2 regions of the Paenibacillus sp. SEL1 genome follow, and region 2 is predicted to be linked to the other one. Evidence: predicted binding sites of a transcription regulator. Region 2 holds the regulator's gene; the other holds the start of a gene.

Region 1 (6,974 bases), 160 kb from region 2:
AGCCCTTCTACATTAACTTTTACATTAAATATTCTGTTTGGTTTCTTTTTCTTTCCAAGAATTACTTTTCCCTGAAACACGATGGACGTAAAACAATAAAATGATTGGAATCAACGCAATCCCGCCACACACCACCCAAGATATTTGAATAGGTGTTTGATCGGAAGACAAATCCGTAAAATTTCGACTGATGATCCCTGTCACGATTAAACCTACGCACATGCCTAATTGTGAAATCGCAGAATCCAGAGATAGTAGTGTAGAACGATACTCATTAGAGATTCTTTTGTTCAGAAAAATTTGTTTGGCAACCGGGTACATGCCGCGCCCAATCTCATAGATTAAAAAGGTAAGCAGTACAGGATAAAATGTGTTGAACGCACCAGCTAAAATGAGCCAGACCCCTATCATGCCGCAAGCATACACGAGTATATGTACATCACTGTATAGTGCGCCTAGCTTTCGAACTAGATAACTTCCCAAAGTCATACATAGTGAATAGCCTGCCTTGATAAACCCCATAATCCAAATCCCTTGTTCGGAAAGGCCAACCAGACGTGGCTGTTGAAATGTATTCCCCGCCGAGTTCGAAAAGCTGATAAATAAACCAATCATAAACACAATCCAGATGGACTTATTTTCAAAACCGATACGGACGCTTTCTCCGATAATCGTTTTAATGCGAGTAGTAGACGTCTTTCGATGAGCAACATTCTCCTCATCCATATAAAAGGAACATAGAAAAATGCATACAATAATAGATAAAATACTGACTGCCCATGGAAGTGAATAGTTATAGGTTGCGAGAAAGGCCCCCAACAGACCACAAATAAATCCCGAAATGTACTGTATACTGTTAGAGGTTGTAAAAAGAACTTCCATGGGCTTATCACTGTTTTCCACAACCCAGGATTCTAACGAACCTGATTGTAAACATATAGCCAGCCCCCCAAAGACTTGCGCAAACACAAGTACCCCGATATGATCTGTCCAAACGAACAACACACTGTAGACTAGAAAACAACAAAGTCCCAAAATAACGGAGATTTTTCTTCCATACTTATCTGCAATCGCCCCTGTGGGTATCTCAAACAAAAAAATACTTACAAAAAATACAACCAGTAAGAAGTTCGCACTTTGCAGAGAAAGTCCTTTAGCTAATAGAAATAGGATGAGCGTAGTCCCCGTGATTTCACTCATAAAAAATTGAAGAGAGCTGACGGAGTAAAATAGCTTATGAGGTTGCACTTTCAGGATTCCGTCGCTTGCTCTGCAGCCTCATATTCACTTCGCAAAATCCCCATCTGAATAATGTCATAGTATTGCCCTTCCCTGAATAGCTTTTCCCGCAGCCGACCTTCTTCCTTGAAGCCGCAGGCCAGATAGCAACGGTGTGCACGTTCATTGAACGCATAGACCTCCAACTCCAGCCGATGCAGGTTCAGTGTATGAAATGCGAATTTTTGTAATAGCCGGATCGCTTCCCGTCCGTATCCTTTGCCCAGATCACCGTCACGCCCGATCACAACACCAAGGGTGGCGTGCCGATTCACCCAGTTGATTTTGAATAAGTCCAGTTGTCCGATATAGTCCAGTGTGTCTTTATGCGCAATGACAAAACCTTTGATCTCGGAGTTGCCGTCAATCATCATCTGTACAAAGGATTCGCTATTCACCTGTGAATGCGGGTAGATAAACACGTCGCTTAAACCACGTGTGATTTCCGGGTCATTGACCCATTTTCGGATATCTGGTATATCTTCTTGACGGTATTCTCTCAATACAATTCGTTTTCCAATGATATGCGGCATCGTAATCTTCCCTCCAAATTATGTATTTGTTTTGGCAATACTAACTCCCCGCCAACACCTTTACGCTTCCATTACTCTTACAAACTCCAGAAAACGTGTACCTTTATAATGAAGCTCCCCACGATCTCCGATCACAATCATACCAAAGTCCGTATCCTTCACCTCCAGCTCCACACGTTCACCCCCATCAAACTCAAAGGTGATATAATAATATGTCGAAGCTGAAAAATCGCCTGATCCCCCACGCACTCTCGTCCGTTTATCCACAACCTTACATGAACGTTGTACCTGTTCGGCTGCTTGATTGGACAGGCCCGCTCCTATCGTTTTGACAATTCCCATAATCATTACAAAAGCTATGAGTCCAAATACGATAAAAAAGATCATATTAAACGATTGAAATTCCATAAAATCACTTCCCATTCGCTTCATCCTTTCTACAGTAAAATGTAAATTTTCCATTCTATTGCCCATTGACAAATCGTACATCTTCACCCTCAAAAACTCCAATACTTTTTTAACATACTTACGAAAAAAAAGTTCTTTCGCTCTTTTCCGCACCCCGCTTGGACTTATACCCGATCTGGGTCCTCTGATCCCCTCTAGACCGATTGACAAAACTATATATAGATATAAAATAGAGAATGTACTCTAAATATAGTGTAAAAAACGTATTTATGCCCGATATCTTGAAGATACAGGTATGAAAATACATGTAAATATAGAGTCAAAATCTTAAATGGCGCAGCCAGCAAGGGATTCCATCTATAATAGATCCCAGGCAATGCGTTTTCTTTTTTCGTTAATTGTTTAAGGAGGTTGCATACCATGCTGATTGCATATGATTCGAAGACCGGCAATGTAAAAAGATTTATAAACAAGCTCAAGCTTCCAGCGGTTCAGATTGAGGAGCAAATGACTATAGAAGAACCTTACGTACTTATTACATATACAACTGGGTTTGGGCAGATACCTGAGAGGGTGTCTTCCTTTTTGAAAAAGAATGCTCAAAACCTTGTTGGTGTAGCTGCAAGCGGCAACCGTAACTGGGGTGAGAAATTTGCCAAAAGTGCGGATTTGATTGCCGATCATTATAATGTCCCCGTGATTAGTAAATTTGAATTATCTGGAACGTTCGGAGATGTAGAGCGTTTTAAACAGGAGGTGAGCCGAGTTGCGGCATATTGAATTGAACAACATGTTGATGAAACGCGATACAGACGGCTTTTTCCAATTGGAAAAAGACCAAGAGGCTGTAGCAGAGTTTATGAAGGAAGTTCAGGAACGGAGTTTGAAGTTTGCTGACACAGCCGCTCAAGTGCTGTATATGATTGAGAATGATTATTACGAAAATTTCTATAACAGCTACACGGCTGACGAAATTAATGATATTTTCCATATCACTCATAGCTATAATTTTAAATTTCCTTCCTATATGGCAGCATCCAAGTTTTATACCGACTATGCAATGAAGAGTAACGACCGGAAAGTCTATCTGGAACATTACCCTGACCGGGTTGCTGCTGTCGCGCTGCATTTAGGACGCGGTAATGCCGATACGGCACGCCTGTTGTCCCGCTCGATGATGGAGCAACGCCTCCAGCCAGCAACACCAACCTTCCTGAATGCAGGCAAAAGTCGCCGTGGGGAATTGGTATCCTGCTTCCTGCTCGAAATGGACGACTCCCTGAACTCAATTAACTATGTGCTGAACACCTGCATGCAGTTGTCCAAAATCGGGGGCGGTGTTGCGGTCAACCTGTCGAAACTGCGGGCACGCGGCGAAGCGATTAAAGGCGTAGAAGGCGCAGCAAAAGGCATTATGCCTGTGCTGAAGCTGATGGAAGACGGTTTCTCCTATGCGGATCAAATGGGGCAACGTAAAGGCTCTGGGGCAGCCTATTACAACATTTTCGGATGGGACGTGCTTGAGTTCCTGGATAGCAAAAAGATCAATGCTGACGAAAGAGTACGTCTCAAGACACTTTCTATTGGATTGCTGGTGCCAAACCGCTTTTACAAGCTGGCTCAAGATAATGAACCGCTGCATGTATTTGCTCCTTACAGTGTGTTCAAAGCCTATGGAACGCATCTGGACGACATGGATTTGGATGAAATGTACGACACGCTGCTCGCTGACGATCGGGTGAAGAAAAAAATAGCGATGAGCGCACGTGACATGCTGACGAAAATTGCCATGATTCAGTTGGAGTCTGGTTATCCATATATCATGAACAAAAGTAACGCGAACCAGGCACATGCTCTTAAAAACGTGGGTCAAGTCAAGATGTCGAACCTATGCACGGAAATCTTCCAGTTGCAGGAAACTTCCGAAATTACAGATTACGGACAACAGGATACTATCCGCCGGGACGTGAGCTGTAATCTGGCTTCCCTGAACATTGTAAATGTGATGGAACATGGTAAAATTCGCGAATCCGTTCATGAGGGTATGATCGCGCTTACCTCAGTCAGCGATATGACCCAAGTAGCTAATGCACCAGGTGTTGCAAAAGCGAACCGTGAAATGCACTCCGTCGGTCTGGGTGTTATGAATCTGCACGGCTACTTTGCCAAAAACAAAATTGCGTATGAAAGCAATGAAGCGAGGGACTTTGTCCGTACCTTCTTCATGACGATGAACTATCATTCCATCGAAAAAAGTATGGAAATCGCGAAAGCAGCTGGACAAAGCTTTTATGGATTTGAGGAATCGGATTATGCGACAGGCGTATATTTTGACCGATACCTGAACACAGATTATCGTCCAACAACTGCACGTGTACAAGAGTTGTTCAAAGACATCTATGTTCCGACTTCAGCGGACTGGGACAAATTAAAAGCAGATGTGATGAAAAATGGTCTGTACCACGCCTATCGTATGGCGATTGCGCCGACTGCTAGCATTTCGTACATTCAAAATGCAACATCCAGCGTCATGCCAATTGTTGAGCAGATTGAAACCCGTACCTATGCCAATTCGACGACCTACTATCCAATGCCTTATTTGCAAAAGGATAACGTGTTCTTCTATAAATCTGCTTATCAAATGGACCAGTTCAAAGTGCTTGATCTGATTGCAGAAATCCAGCCGCACGTGGACCAAGGAATTTCGACCGTGCTTCATGTGAACAGTGACGTGACTACGCGTCAGTTAGCACGTTGCTATCTGTACGCTGCACACAAAGGACTTAAATCGTTATACTACACTCGCACCAAAAAGCTGTCTGTGGAAGAGTGCCTCACCTGCTCCATCTAAAGTATAAGGTAACAAGCTGTAGTATAAAAATTAGATTTTGAATAGATATAGATGCTTTGCATTAGAAGCTGTATCCAGCGTGTGGTTCAGACCTTTACGGGACTGGACAGACCCTCGCGGATACAGCTTCCGTATGTCAAGCATACGATGATTCGCCTGCACTATTTCAATGTGTGTTTCCAGGGAATCTCGCAAGCTGAAGGGAGAATGCTAACAATGACAGGTATACAAGCTGTAAACTGGAATCGCTCGGACGATGATTTCACACTGATGTTCTGGAACCAGAACATTATGCAATTTTGGACGGATGATGAAATCCCGTTGTCTGACGATAAAATGTCCTGGGTAACCCTCAGTGATATCGAAAAAGAAGCCTACATGAAGGTGCTAGGCGGCTTGACGCTACTGGATACCATTCAAGGCGGCGTGGGTATGCCGCAAATTATGGAGCATGTGGACGGACTACAGCGCAAAGCTGTACTAAGCTTTATGGCGATGATGGAACAAATTCATGCCAAGTCGTACAGTAGCATCTTTACAACGCTAGCTTCCACGGAAGAAATTGACGGCGTATTCCGCTGGGTGGAAGAAAATCCACATCTCCAAACCAAGGCAGAAACCATTCGTCAGTATTATATGAATATCCACACACCGAAAGACCTGTATCTCGCGATGGCAGCGTCGGTGCTGTTAGAAAGCTATTTATTTTATAGCGGCTTCTTCTACCCTCTTTATCTGGCGGGCCAGGGCAAGTTGACATGCAGTGGAGAAATTATCGATTTGATCCTACGGGACGAAAGTATTCACGGTGTGTACGTAGGTGTACTGGCACAGGAGATTTATGCAGAATTGGATGAGGAAGAACAACGTGATCTTTACCAGACACTGGTAGGCTTGTTGCGCTACTTGCACAATAACGAGGAACAATACACCGAGCAAATTTACACTCCTATTGGACTCGTAGACGATGTGAAAGTCTTTTTGCGCTACAACGCCAACAAGGCCATGATGAACTTGGGCTTTGATCCACTGTTTGAAGAAGAGGAAGTTAATCCCATTGTATTCAACGGCATCAGCACTCATACTAAGCAGCATGATTTCTTTTCTAAAAAAGGAAACGGCTATGTGCGGGCGATGAATGTAGAGCCGCTGACAGATGATGATTTTAATTTTGGCGTCTAAGTACAAATACGTGAAATTAATTTAGCAAGGTGATACTATGAAGAGCCGTCCGCATGCGGATGGCTCAGACTGTAAACAAAGTAGATAGTTTATATATTTTAGGATTTTGCAAAATTCGATTCCAGTCGCTCCGAAGTGCAAGATATAGACGAACTAAACCATTTCGATCTATATCTTGTTCATTGGAAGTCGCTTATGGGATTTTTGCAAAATCCTCATTTACTTGCGTTCGCTTATATAAAACTGGTATTGCCGCTGCTATAAGGATTATACCCATAAAAGCGGGTGCGGCATGACCAAGTGATACATAGATTTGACCTCCAATGATAGGCCCCATCATTCTTGCTAAAGCCTGAATAGATTGACTACCTCCTTGAATCCTTCCTTGTTCACTAGAATCAACAGACTTGGAGAGCATCCCATTGAATGAAGGCCCAAAGACTGAATCACCAAAACCAAATATAAACATTCCAGCGATAAAAAGAGGATAGAATGAGAACAAAGCAGATAGCGCAATAAGACTATAGCCTATAATCTCCGAAACCATTCCAAGAATGGCTATCTGTTTATCACTAAGTTTTCTCAAAAGCTTTGGCATGATGAAACCTTGTGAGATAATGTCTTGGACACCCATAATTGAGAACATAAGTCCGATTAGTGCAGGCTTCCAACTAAAAGTATCCATTGTAAATTGTGAAAAAACGGCCTGTAAAGATCCGTTG
Region 2 (6,974 bases):
TACGAAATTCAGGTTAAAGTAGAATAAATCTTGGAGGGCGTTACATGAGTGCAAAATCCTTTGACATTGTTGCATACCAGAAACAAGACCATGAAGCCGTTTGCAGTCTTTTAGTCGAATCGTTTAAAGCAAAATTCCAATCTCTTGTTACACTGGAGGATCAAGCTATACATCAATTGTTAATGCAGGTTTGGGTTCAAAATCCTTATTCTACATCTATGAAACAATTTGTAGCCAAAGAAAACGAAGATGTTGTCGGTGTTCTTTCCCTTAAATGGAAATCCTCCTCCTCTTCCCTTCCTGAAACAAACCCCATTTCTTTAGCTCCGCTCCTAAAACAGTTTGGTTGTTTCAATGTATTTAAATTTTTGACAGGTATGCATGCGCTGGAGTATACCCCCGCTACAAATGAGTGTTACATTGATCATCTGGCAATTCGTTCAAGTCATCGTAACCAGGGAATAGGACGCCGTCTTCTAGCTTTCGCACAGCAATTTACGGTTGAATCTGGTTTTCATACATTGACGCTTCATGTAGCGTATAAGAACCAAGGGGCTATCCGTTTGTATCACAAACTGGCGTTTGAAGTAGAACAATCTAAGTATAATGGGTTACGGCATTTTTGGTTCAAGGAGCCTGTATGGCATCTGATGAGTTGGAAAGAGAACCTACATTCGAGGAGAGAACACCATTGAAAAAAACATTTAAGCTTACACTTGGTATTGTGGCAGGGCTCGCTGTTGCCTTGATACTCATTGTTCTATATCAAAATTCCTACAAAATGACGGAAGAAAAAATACAAATTACGACACCTAAAGGGCTGTTAACAGGTACATTAGCTTTGCCTAAGAACTACTCGGAAAAGGTTGGATTGGTTGTTTTTGTGCATGGGGATGGTCCTATTAATGACACATATGATGATGGATACAAACCACTGTGGGAAAAGTTCGCCTCCAAGGGTTATGCCTCCCTGTCATTGAATAAGCCCGGTATTAATAGTGCCCCTGGCAATTGGCTGGATCAAAGCATGGAGGACCGCGCACAGGAGATCCGATATGCAATAGACTGGGCGAGAACCTTGCCGATGATTGATACGCAAAAAATCGGCCTATGGGGAGCCAGTCAAGCAGGATGGGTCATTCCGAAGATCGTTAAAGAGGAACATGATATTGCATTCAGCATCCTTGTATCGCCTGCCGTGAACTGGATTTCCCAAGGACAATTTAATACCAGAAAAGAAATGGAGCAAGAAGGAGCTACTCCGCAAGAAATTCAAAAGACATTGAACTACGATCAAGAGATTCTACAGTTACTGAAAAAACATGCTTCTTATGAAGAATACCTAAGCATAGCCGATCCTGAGGATATGATCTCCAAAGAAAGATGGAGCTTTATAGGCAAAAATTTTCGGTCTGATTCCACCGCAGAATTAAGTCACTTCCATTCTCCTGTACTCTTGGTTCTGGCTGGCAAAGATATTAATGTTGATGTACAGGATACCGAGCGAGTCTATCGCCAGAAAATACCCGCAGAGCTACTGTCCGTGATTCATATACCTGAAGCCGACCATTCCATGATGGATGAAAAAATCGTACATTCAAAATCTCTAACTTTTTTAACAGCCGTATTCGCCCCAAGAAAATTAGTGAATGATGAGTATCTCAAAATCCTTGCCAATTATGTCAGTCAGCGTTAAACAATGATGCTCTTTTTTTGCCATATTTCTTTTGAGTATGCTAATGAAAACCCCATCGACAGATAAAAGGGCTGATCCGAACCTACAAAAATTCTTTCTGCACCTTTGTCCTTGACTCTTTTTATGGCTTCATAAATAACAGCTCTTCCAAGCCCTGTTTTTCTATACTTAGGTATCGTACCTACCGGCTCCAGTATTCCTATTTTATTCAACTCGTCGTACCAGATTGTAGTGAAAGAAGCCACTTCATTGTTATGATCCAGGATGACTACATCGAATTCCGGTATATAATCAGGGGCATTTCTCAATGATATATAACATCGCTCAGCGACATTATGATCTGGATAATCGCCCTTGTAGTACCCGAATGCTCTTCCATGAGCAAAGCCTTTTTCAAAATCCCCAACTTCATTCGCATCCGCAATTCTAAACCCGTTTGGCAATTCCAGCTTTACATCATGCGGTACATTCATACAGGATGTCGTTTCTTTCCCATCTTGCAAGATGTACTCTCTTTTTTTCAAAAGCTCCTTCAGTTGCTCTCCATCCTCGTTTACGATTATATCTAAAGTAGCTACATTCTCACCATGTAAAGCTAATTTCAATTCAGCATAATCTATTAATTCATTTAGAAATTCATTTGAAAAATCACGATCTGCAAGCTGGAAATAAGCTTCACCTATGTTATCTTCTCCTTCCGGGTGAACAACAGCAACAATTTCTTGATGTTCATCCTCCCAAATTCCAACAGTTTCAGGCCATGTTTCAAATGTATTGTGCATGATTTGTCCCCAATATCTACAGAAATTCCAGCGATCTATGAACCAATTTTTAAGATCAGGACTACTTTTCAGGGAGTGTTTCAAAAAATCTCTAATCCTTAAAAAGTCATGCGTTTCGAATTTTTTCTGAGTATACTTCATTATTTACCTCCTGCTTTTCTGTAATAACCTTATTGTAAAGATTCTGGAACTTCAGATATATGCCAAGTTCTTTTATCAAGTGTTTGTAACGTTCTGCTTATATATAAGGACAACAAAAACCCACAGATCATCTCTGCGGGCACATTTTTCATTTTTTGGAGTATACGATTTTCTTAATGCGGTCTACAGACAGTCCGTATTGTTCTGAGAGTTCGTCAATGGGCACCCTCTTGCTGAATCTTGCGCGTATCTCTTCATTCCGAAGGAGATAATAAAGGGCCGCGCCTGAGCTTTCTCCCCATCTCCTACGCTCACTTGAACGACTTGGGATATAAATAAGTTCTCCTTGTATATACCGCTGTACTTCCTTAAGCAAATCATCAGGAAGCAGATCAGTTGCCTTTAAATAATTCATGTAGGGCTCGCTCCTTAAAATAAATTTTACATTTTAAGGGCAAAGCCTGCGTCTGCCAATAACTATTCCTTACAGGCGAAATATATTCGCTCCATACCAAGCTTCGCCTTGTTATTTCGCAGGCTTTGCATGGAGCAGATTGAGTACGAAATCAATGATACGATACATCGTTCCCCCTCCTTTTTGACATCACATTAGTTTTTACTTAGTTCAGTTCAATGATTAGGAACTTAACTCATGTTATTGTAAAATACAAACTGCAATGAAACAACGATCAAAGCTACACTTGCGAAAAATGAGTTGCTATTCAGTATCGACTTCTATTTCCTATAGGATCTGTTTTCTGTGCAGTCAGTTACACGCTCATTCAACCCATAACGGTTCCCGGTTAGACTGGGAATAGATCTATAAACAACAAAAAAACGGCATCTCTGCCGTTTTTTCTAAAGGATGGACTCTCAGGGACTCGAACCCTGGACCAATTGATTAAGAGTCAACTGCTCTACCAACTGAGCTAAGAGTCCATAATAAAAGTTTGGTGGAGCCTAGGGGGATCGAACCCCTGACCTCATCGCTGCCAGCGATGCGCTCTCCCAGCTGAGCTAAGGCCCCATCGTAAGTAATTTTTTTCAACGTTTCAAGCGACTTCTATATCATATAAAATTTTTATTCCTGTGTCAATACTTTTATAAAAAAAATATAATCATCTTCCCACTTTGTCCCAAGAAAGATACAGTCAGCGATCAGTCGCTGGCTGTATCTTTAGATAACAATGTTTTCAGTTCCTTCATAAACATATTGATGTCTTTAAACTGACGATAGACGGAAGCAAAACGTACGTAGGCGACTTCATCCACTGGGTAAAGCTGTTCCATGACCAGCTCACCGATCTGCTGGCTATCCACTTCTGTGGCTGCTGTGTTGCGGATAGCGTTCTCTACCTGGGATACGATCATATCCAGTTGCTCGACGGATACTGGGCGCTTCTCGCAGGCCCGAATGAGACCGCGCAGCATTTTATCACGACTAAACTCTTCACGGCTGCCGTCTTTTTTGATAACCATGAGCGGCGTTTCCTCCACCATTTCAAAGGTGGTAAAACGCCTGGCACACTGTTCACATTCACGGCGACGACGGATGGACTTGTTATCATTCGCAGGTCGCGAATCCAACACTTTCGTGCCGTTGTAGGCACAATACGGACATTTCATAATCTCACCACTTTCTTTTTCCAATAAATTCCCGAAGATTCTTAGTAATAATTTTGTCAAAACGGATCATAATATGTTTACCATATCGCGAGGAGGTGAACAACAATGGCACAAGGAAACAATGGCAACTCCAACAATCTGGTAGTCAGCAGATCCTCCGGCGCTCTGGAGCAAATGAAATATGAAATCGCTCAAGAGCTGGGTATCAGCATTCCTCAAGATGGATACCAAGGTAACATGACTTCCTATGAGAACGGTTCGATCGGGGGCTACATCACAAAACGCCTCGTAACGATCGCCGAACAACAATTGGCAGGTCAATACCAATAATCGCGGTAATAATGCAGAAATAACAAGATAAAGTGTATGGATGGGCTGCTAAAAACAGCCTGTCCTGCGCTTTTTTCATTTTAAAGCAAAAAGGCTCATCATGTCATGAACTTGTCATTTAAAAATCATTATAAATTTTCGTGTATTGCCTGTAGTAATAAATGACCCGCTGTACATAATGTCGTGTCTCACCAAAAGGGATTTGCTTAATGGACTCTTCTTTTCCATCCCACACTCCCTTATCTAGCCACTCCTGAACTTTCCCTGGCCCTGCATTGTAAGCAGCTACGATTGCTATAGGATTATCCTGAAACTTCATGGATAGGTTATGCAAATACCAGGTTCCCAGCTCAATATTGGTGCCAGGCTCGTGCTTGACACTCTCCAGCGGAACCTTTTGAATCTGGGCGCTGTCCATAATCCAAATTGCCGTATTCGGCATAATCTGCATCAGGCCCAGTGCACCCTTATGCGACTGCTTGCTGGTTTTAAAATTGGTTTCTACGCGGATAATAGACGCCACCAAAAATGGGTCCACTTCATACGTTTGTGAATACTGCCGAATCTCATCCTTATATTGAATTGGATAGAACCAGGACATCCAATTTGAATTAAGGAACAGGATCAGGACAAACCCGACAAACAAAGTGAGCAGGACTCTTTTCTTTCGCAAAATGTTCATGCAAGTCCCTTCCGCTGCCAAAATTGATCAATTTGTCGTTTCGTCTCAGTCTGTGCTCCGCTATTATCGATAACGATATCGGCCAAGCTTTTCTTTTGTTCAATATCCATTTGTGCGGACAGCCTAAGTCCAGCTTGCTCCTCCGTCAGACCGTCTCTGAGCATCAGACGCTGGAGCTGAATATCACGTGGTACGTACACAACCATAATCTCCTCGTACAAGCTCTCCAGCCCGGACTCGTACAATAACGGGATATCTGCCAAAACAAGCTTGTCCGGCTGTTCCCGTTCATATGCTTCCATGCGCATACGCATTTCCTCACGAATAGCAGGATGTGTAATATCGTTAAGTGCCTGCCGCTGGGCAGGGTCTCCGAATACAATCTCACCCAGTTTTTTGCGGTGCAGGGTTCCGTCATTGTTCACTATAGCTTGTCCAAAATGCTGTATGACCGCCGCCAGCACCGGATGCCCCGGAAGCATGACTTCCCGGGCAATGGCATCTGCGTCGATCAGCAGCGCACCTTTGGCGACCAAAAGAGCCGACACGGTGCTTTTTCCGGTAGCAATACCTCCGGTTAATCCGATATTCATGCTCTTTCACCTCATAACAGCTTCAATATGCCCATCATAATCAGTAATAATGCCGGCAATACACCCAGCGCCTTCATAAATCGAAATGCTGATAGAAAGAAGCCTGCCTTCATCCCTGCAATCAAAAATGTTCCACTGAATAACGTAATAGCCAGCGCAGTAGACAGTGGCTGAAAACCAAGCATAGCTGCCCCGAGTCCCGCTCCGAACGCATCGACCGATAATGCAATGCCCAGCCAAACCGCTTCGGTAGCAGATATACTGCCGGAACGGTCCATATCCGCAGCAGACGGACTTCGAAGAATCCGAATAACAAGTCCCCATTTGCGGAACTCCAGAGAAAATAGCGTTCGCTCCTGCTGCTCCACAGAAGCTTCTGCCGACAGATCTTTTCTTGAGCTAAGGAAAGACTCTGTATCAGCATCCTCTATACTCTTTTTCTCTCCAAGAAAATATCTGCTCACTGGATCAGTCTGTTCTGTAAGAAGCAGCCGCCGAGAGGCTTCCGCTGAATCCTCTGGCGAATCCTCTTTGCGGTGCAGAGCTTGAATCAAAGAGTAACAGCCGATACAGATCAGGATGACAGCGCCAAAAACGGTCGTATATACAGGAGACAGAACATGAGATAGTAATGCGCCCAATTGCATGGATATGCCGATCACCAAACCTGAACATACGGAGATGATAGCAATCGACAACAGTGGAATTTTCATTTTGCGCAGACCATATGTAACACCGACTCCGAAACTGTCCAAACTTAGCGCAAATGCCAGTAACAGCAGGGCTCCCCAATGATTAGCCACTCCAATTCCCTCCCATTGCGAAGGCAAGGCCTTATAACAACCGAAACCCTCCGCAGTATTGGTACTTGGAACAATATATGAGAGGGATGGGCTTGGGGTGACTGTGCCTGTTTAGCGCAGAGGCTGGCAGACCGGACAATGATGTGTGCCACGTCCGGCTACGACAGATTTTTCGATCAATGTGCCACAGTTAACGCAAGGCTTCGCGTTACGTCCATAGATTTGCAATTGATGCTGGAAGTCGCCCGTTTTACCCTGTCCATTAACGAACGATTTAATGGACGAGCCTCCAACCTGAATCGACGCACCCAGCGTGGAGAC

The links. The regulator NrdR, encoded in region 2, represses ribonucleotide reductase genes. The targets are predictions, from matches to a motif close to AACACNATATATNGTGTT.
Region 1: the regulator NrdR is predicted to act here: its motif matches at 2,459-2,476, upstream of nrdI (class Ib ribonucleoside-diphosphate reductase assembly flavoprotein NrdI).

The regions. Positions count from the first base shown of each region.
Region 1 is NZ_CM137723.1:4,120,399-4,127,372, reverse strand. Features, by position in the region: gene ACYCSE_RS19345 (MFS transporter) at 25-1,248, opposite strand; gene ACYCSE_RS19340 (GNAT family N-acetyltransferase) at 1,251-1,811, opposite strand; gene ACYCSE_RS19335 (DUF2500 domain-containing protein) at 1,872-2,234, opposite strand; gene nrdI (class Ib ribonucleoside-diphosphate reductase assembly flavoprotein NrdI) at 2,640-2,999, shown strand; gene nrdE (class 1b ribonucleoside-diphosphate reductase subunit alpha) at 2,986-5,070, shown strand; gene nrdF (class 1b ribonucleoside-diphosphate reductase subunit beta) at 5,287-6,252, shown strand; gene ACYCSE_RS19315 (MFS transporter) at 6,446-6,974, opposite strand, start outside.
Region 2 is NZ_CM137723.1:3,958,308-3,965,281, reverse strand. Features, by position in the region: gene ACYCSE_RS18515 (helix-turn-helix domain-containing protein) at 1-27, shown strand, start outside; gene ACYCSE_RS18510 (GNAT family N-acetyltransferase) at 45-695, shown strand; gene ACYCSE_RS18505 (alpha/beta hydrolase family protein) at 692-1,696, shown strand; gene ACYCSE_RS18500 (GNAT family N-acetyltransferase) at 1,693-2,619, opposite strand; gene ACYCSE_RS18495 (CD3324 family protein) at 2,768-3,034, opposite strand; tRNA gene ACYCSE_RS18490 (tRNA-Lys) at 3,486-3,558, opposite strand; tRNA gene ACYCSE_RS18485 (tRNA-Ala) at 3,571-3,646, opposite strand; gene nrdR (transcriptional regulator NrdR) at 3,778-4,245, opposite strand; gene ACYCSE_RS18475 (alpha/beta-type small acid-soluble spore protein) at 4,351-4,575, shown strand; gene ACYCSE_RS18470 (lytic transglycosylase domain-containing protein) at 4,694-5,257, opposite strand; gene coaE (dephospho-CoA kinase) at 5,254-5,850, opposite strand; gene ACYCSE_RS18460 (MntP/YtaF family protein) at 5,862-6,653, opposite strand; gene mutM (DNA-formamidopyrimidine glycosylase) at 6,765-6,974, opposite strand, start outside.